Regions from separate parts of the Paenibacillus sp. FSL F4-0087 genome, predicted to be linked through region 1. Evidence: predicted binding sites of a transcription regulator. Region 1 holds the regulator's gene; the other holds the start of a gene.
The links. Region 1 encodes LexA, which represses DNA repair genes until DNA is damaged. Its sites were predicted from a motif close to CGAACATATGTTCG; they were not measured.
Positions count from the first base shown of each region.

Region 1 (3,430 bases):
GATCGTGTTAGGTGAACTGGATTTTGCATTGGAACATTTGAAGGAATGGGCTACACCAAAACCTGTACCTACAAATTCTGCTATACCCGATGGCACAAGCTTCATTTATCCTGAACCTTATGGAGTTGCTCTTATTATTGCACCATGGAACTATCCGTTCCAGCTGGCTTTCGGCCCTCTAATTGGAGCCATTGCTGCGGGTAACTGTGCCATTATAAAACCGTCAGAATTAACCCCAGCCGTGTCACGTCTAACTTATGATTTGATCCATGAGATATTTCCTAGTGAGTACATGGCAGTTATGGAAGGGGAAGTTGAGACGAGTACGGCATTGTTGAAAGAAAAGTTTGATTATATTTTCTTTACAGGCAGTACAGGTGTTGGTCGTATTGTTATGAAGGCAGCTGCTGAGCATTTGACTCCAGTTACGTTAGAACTAGGCGGTAAAAGTCCGGTCATTGTTCATCAGGATGCGGATTTGAAGCTGGCGGCTCAGCGCATTGTCCGCGGTAAATTCCTGAATGCTGGGCAAACCTGTGTTGCTCCGGATTATTTGCTTGTACACGAGCACGTACATGACAAATTACTTGAATTGATCGCTGCAGAAATTCAGGATAAATTTGGAGATGACGTGATGAAAAATGCTGATTTTCCGCACATTGTCAATGCACGTAACTTTGATCGTTTATCCGTTTTGCTCCAAGATGGCAAGGCAATAATCGGTGGGCGTTCTGAGCGTGATCAGCTGCTCATTGAACCAACAGTTCTCGGGGAATTGGATTGGAAATCCCCAGTGATGCAAGAAGAGATCTTTGGTCCAATTCTTCCTGTATTTAAGTATACCGACCTCGATCCCATGCTAGATGAGATTGTTCGTCGTCCAAAACCACTGGCATTATATCTCTTCACTCAGGATGAGGATCTGCAGAATCAGGTTCTGAATCAAGTTTCTTTTGGTGGTGGTTGTATTAATGATACCTTGTCTCATATGACATCACATTATCTCCCGTTTGGCGGCGTAGGGGAAAGTGGAATGGGTTCTTACCATGGTCAACAGAGTTTTGAAGTGTTCTCTCATCATAAAAGCATTCTTAAACGCAGCGAATAATCGACTAACGTAGAACAATATATATTGTATAAGAAAAAAAGAGGTTGTCCCGTTGAACGGGACAACCTCTTTAAGTATCTTATTGTGAGACTTCTGTAAAACTAGAATACATATTAATGAATATCACGGAAAAGGCCGATGACTTTGCCCAGGATGCTAACGTGTTTCAAACGCAACGGTTCAAAAGTCGAATTTTCCGGTTGAAGACGAATATGATCTTTCTCTTTGTAGAACGTTTTTACCGTTGCTTCATCGTCTTCAGTCATGGCTACTACGATATCGCCGTTATCTGCAGTTTGCTGCTGACGTACGATAACATAGTCTCCGTTAACAATGCCTGCTTCTACCATACTGTCTCCTACGACAGAAAGCATGAATACTTTCTGTTCGCCTACATAATGCGTGGGAAGAGGGAAGTAATCTTCGATATTTTCTGTTGCTGTGATCGGAACCCCTGCAGTAACTTTACCCACGACAGGAATGCGAGCAACGCTGTGAGCAAACTGATGTGAATGCTCTGACTCTTCCTGGCTGAGAAGTTCAATGGCTCTTGGTTTGGTTGGGTCACGTCTAATCAGACCTTTCTTCTCCAAACGATCCAGATGTCCATGTACTGTAGAGCTGGAAGCCAATCCAACGGCTTCACCAATTTCGCGTACGGAAGGAGGATACCCCTTCAACCGGACTTCATTGCGTATAAACTCCAGAATAGCCTGTTGCCTGCTGGATATCTTCGACATACCGTATCAACCCCATTTTAGTAACGTTTGGGAAAATTATAACATAGAACCTCCGTTCGTACAAACATAAGTTCTAAATAAAATGCCATAAAATCAATGTTTTTTTGCGAATTAAGATGAAAATTTTCTTTTGGTCTAATCAAATACTGCAAATGACAGTTCCCTTTTCAATAGAAGAAAGATATTGGAATGTAGGATGCAACAAAAAAAAGCGAACAATTGTTCTAAAAAGTTATTGTGCAAAACAAGTGTTCGTGTTATATTGATTTCAACGGATAGGAACAAACGTTTGGAGGTCGATATTTAATGAGATATTCTACTTATCAAAGCATTTACGAACCGGTGCGTTCAGAAGTGGTTGAAACTAACATAAGGAATTTTAAGAAGGTTTTTGTAAAAGGTAATGTCCCAACTTGGGTCTTGAAATTAATAATCGTAAGCTTAATTATACTGGTTGGATGCAGTACAGTACTCACTGTGTTCGCTGGCAATGAGAACGATTTATTGCCTGGAGGGAAGATGGCAGTTTCACAAGGAGATACACTATGGAGTATATCATTAGATCACAAACCTGAAACAATGGATACACGTGTATATATAGAAGCAATTAAGAAAGTGAATCAACTTCAGTCAACTTCAATACAAGTGGGGCAAGTCTTAATACTGCCTCAAATCACAGAATAAGACTGCATATCCACACGCACTAATGCATGTCAGCTTGACAAGCTGCCCTTATCATGTCAAAGTTAATAAGACTTTGTATTTTTGGAGGGGACAAGCTTGGATATAGATAGTCTGGTAGCACGTATTAATGAATTGGCCCGTAAGCAAAAATCCACTGGATTGACAGAGGAAGAGCTTGCAGAGCGTGCCAAGCTTAGAGAAATCTATTTGAATAACATTCGAAGCAATTTCAGACAGCAACTGGATTCGATTGAAATTGTAGATGATGAGAACGATCAGGGCCACCAAGGCAAACTCAAACATTAAGGAAACCTAATGATATCAATATGATATTTAGGTTTCTTCCTGTTATCTAGAGGTTGCAAATTATAGGGGGAAATGTTGGTTTGCAGTTATGTAAGCCGATACAAAGAACATCTAAGGGGGATTCTCATGTCGCGTTCGTTCGAGAGAACGGTTCGGAAAAATTCTAAGCAGTTGAATCAGCAACGCAAAAAAAGCGGTAAACCGATTTCCGGTACACCAGGTGAGGACGTATTTAAAGGACGCAGCCTTCTGTTTCCTATTTTTCTGATCGGACTAGCATTCCTGTACCTCTTTATGAGTACATTTCTTGTCAAAGCTCCGATGACCACTTGGGACTGGGTGACCATGTTGCTGTACGTATTTTTGGCAGTCATCTTCATGCTCCGTCGCCCTTATGTCAAAATAGGAAGTAATCGGATTTTGACGACAAAAGGGAACCGCGAGCGTTCAATTGGAGTCGATGATATCGTGAAATTCAGAATTGAGCCAGGTACGGTTGTAATTGAGCATAATGCACGAGGTAAGAGATGGGTATTTACCAAACTACTTAATCGTTATGATACCGATGCAATCACTGAACGTCTTCTGAAAT
Region 1 covers NZ_JBBODJ010000001.1:5,411,322-5,414,751, forward strand. Annotated here, with positions in the region: gene MHB84_RS24920 (aldehyde dehydrogenase) at 1-1,108, shown strand, start outside; gene lexA (transcriptional repressor LexA) at 1,222-1,848, opposite strand; gene MHB84_RS24930 (LysM peptidoglycan-binding domain-containing protein) at 2,155-2,532, shown strand; gene MHB84_RS24935 (DUF896 domain-containing protein) at 2,629-2,838, shown strand; gene MHB84_RS24940 (hypothetical protein) at 2,965-3,430, shown strand, end outside.

Region 2 (3,430 bases), 710 kb from region 1:
CAGAAAGCGTTCATCCAGCATTTGTCTTGTTGCTCCCGGCCCAAGCCCCAGTCCTCTCTCTGTCAATAACAGCCGTTCCTGCTCAGTTAATACACCATCATCCTGAGGCACAGCAGGCAGTTCACCATCTACTGCACCCAGAATAAATACGTACTTGATACCCTGAAGACGTGTACGATCCATCGATCCAACCAACACTTGATCAAGCGCTGGAGGAACAAGTCCCAGCTTCAGTTCGGTTAATCCGGTCTCCATCAGCCCAGCAAATAGATCGATATCCAGCCGTTCGGCCCCCATCATATCAACCATCTGATCTAATAGATCTAGAACGGCACCCCACATTTGACGATGCTCTCTCGAACGTTCCGGATCACCCTGGGCTTTGGCTTCTGCAGACATCTGATCCAGCTTCCAAGGAATCTCAGCATCTTCCAGTAATCTGTAAAGCGCCGCACATTGGTCTTTAGCTGTCTTTGCCTTGCTCATTCGTTTCTCAAAAGCACCCAGTGGATCAACAATCACTGTACGGCATTTTTCCATTAAGGACAGCATCTGCTCCCGGCCCCTGCTGCGGACATCCTGATCGTTGTCTTCCAAGGACAGGCTGGGTACATACTTCCATGGCTTGCCATCTGTCCAGCGGTATCCGTGAATTCCGCAAGCTAATATATAATTTTCGAGCTGGTCCATATCTTCACGTGTAATGGAACCGCCCCGTGGAAGCAGCAGATCCGTTTTCACACAGCGAAATACATCCTCATAACGCCAGCGACGGCGAACGATATCGAGTGCTGAACGAATGAATTCCGCTAATGGATGATGTAGTTCATTTCTTCTCCGATCCAGAAAGACAGGCACGCCATAGTCCCTGAATAGGGGCTCAGCAATGTCGGCATATGTATCCAACTGACGAACAAGCACTGCCATATCTCGATAACGCGCACCTTCATCTTGCGCCAGACGACGCATCTCACGAAGTGCTCCTTCCATTTCAGCCCGGCGGTTCTCAGCGGCGTATAGTCGGACACCTGCATCACGCCCCTCACTCTTCCAGCGAACTCTGCGATCAAAGCCAGCCTCCAAATGCGCCAGTCCAGGACTGCCCTCATATCTCGGCAAAACTTCCGGTTGAAGCACGGTTGTCTCATTAAGGACACCCAGATCCTCGGCCATGCCTTTGAGACGTGCGTATGCACTCGCTGTGGGATGGAACAGCTCCAATTCTGCTGGAAGTGCACCGTGATCGTAAGCACGATCCAAAGTCAATGCAATTGTAACGGAAGAAGCTTGCAGCATCAATTTTCCTATGACACTCATTTCCTGCGGAGTAAATCCCTGAAATCCATCGATCCAGATCTGTGCATCTTGCAGCAACGTGCTCTCCGGCAACCGCTCTGTCAGTTCAGTCAACGTGTCTTCATCATCGATATATAGTTCGGTTAATTCCTTTTCATAATCACGGTATATAAGTAGCAAGTCATGCAGCTTGTCTCCCAGAATCGGTGCAGAAGAGGAAGTATTCCATGCGGAAAGTCCTTCTTCAAGTGAAGTGGGGTCAAGTTCATAACGTTTAAACTCACTGTATAAATCATTTAAGTCTCCTATAAATCCCAGCTGGCTGCCTGATGCTCCAAACAACTTCAATTCTTCCTTACGACGCTGAAGCACTTTGTAGAGCAGCATTTTTTTGCCTTCAGCCCCAATGGGAATACGTGCAGAACCACCTGCCTCCTGCATTACCCGATAGGCCAATCGGCGAAAACCAAGCACTTCAGCACGCATGGTACCTTTAATAGCCCCTGAAGATACAAGTGACTGTTCAGTTCGAAACGAACTCTGTTCCGGGACCAGAAGAATCAGTGGTTTACCTTGTGGTTCCTTTTGAAGCAGGGATGTGATTTCCCGGGTAATCAGCGCACTCTTACCGCTGCCTGCCCGGCCAATAACAAAGCGTACGGACATGTTTAATCCTCCAAACCATCACGAACAAGATTTTAATTCCCAGTATAACATATCTGACTTGGTTCGGAACATACGTTTGCCACTATCCGGCAATTACAGAAAGCTTCTCCACGAGCATAGCAAAGAGCCCACAGCTTATGAAAACAGTGGACTCTTTGCGTAAATGTATATTCGATCTTAAAATGAAATCGCGCTCAATTAATTCTTTTTGCTACGTACTTCGAAGATGGCAAATTTCAGGTAATGACCTTCGTCTACGCCCAAAATTTGCGGGTGATCCTTACCGGCCGCTTTCCAGTCGATTAGACGCAGTATTTTGCCTGCATCTTCGGCTGCATCCGCAATAGTTTCCAGGAAGAGATCCGGACGCATGTGGTATGAACAGCTTGCCGTTACTAAATACCCACCCTCATTCACCAGCTTCATTCCTTGCAGATTGATATCCTTATATCCACGGCATGCGCCTTTGACTGCTGATTTCGTTTTGGCAAAGGCTGGTGGATCGAGGATAACCACATCAAATGTTTTACCACCGGCTGCAAGCGCTTTGGACGTATCCACTTTCTGTTCACCAGCACGTGCACGTACGTTACGCTCATCTAGGCCTTTCACCTGTTCACGCAAGTATTGGAATGCATCCGCAACGACAAATTCGACCCGATCAGTAAAACCGTTCAGCTCTACGTTGGTACGTGCACTTTCAATCGCATGTTCTGAGATATCAAGACATGTTACTTTTTTTGCTCCATATTTGCAGGCGTTCAATGTGAAGCTGCCTGTGTGGGAGAAACATTCCAGCACAGTGGCCCCATCCCAATAAGGGAACGTCACAACCTTGCCACTTTTATTCACAGGAAGCAACTGCTGCGTACCATCCTGCTCAGCCTGTTGGAGCGTAATACCACTCTTATAACCCCAACCCTTCATAAGTGGTTCAATGGCTGCACGATTCTCGCGTTGGTCGAAGAAGTACCCTGTCTTCTGACCTTCCACGATATCCACCTTAATAAGCAATCCATTCTCCGTTACCGTGACATGACGAGGGCACTCCCCGTACAATGGTCCCTTCGTCTGCTCCAAACCTTCCAGTTCACGAATGGATACATCACTGCGTTCATAGATGCCTTCCGGCTGCATCACTTCAATTAGAGCTTGTACAATCGCTTCGCGGCAACGGTCCATGCCGAGTGTGAGCAATTGAACAACAAGGATGCTGCCAAAACGGTCAACGATCAGTCCTGGCAGGAAATCAGCTTCCCCATAAACGAGACGGTATGCCTCTCCATCCTGGATAAAACGCTCCCGGTGGCGCAAGCAATCGCGGAAACGCGCTGCAAAAAACGCGGTGTCCATCTGTTCAAACTCCAAAGGTTGATACGCCACGACTCGAACTGTGATTTGAGATGCAGGATTATAGTATCCCGTCGCAAGATAGCGACCTTGGTGATTCAATACATTGACCAGATCT
Region 2 covers NZ_JBBODJ010000001.1:4,705,801-4,709,230, reverse strand. Annotated here, with positions in the region: gene addB (helicase-exonuclease AddAB subunit AddB) at 1-1,962, opposite strand, end outside; gene MHB84_RS21620 (class I SAM-dependent rRNA methyltransferase) at 2,161-3,430, opposite strand, start outside.
Region 2: a site for LexA is predicted at 2,028-2,041, ahead of addB (helicase-exonuclease AddAB subunit AddB). Genes of this name have one in related genera too.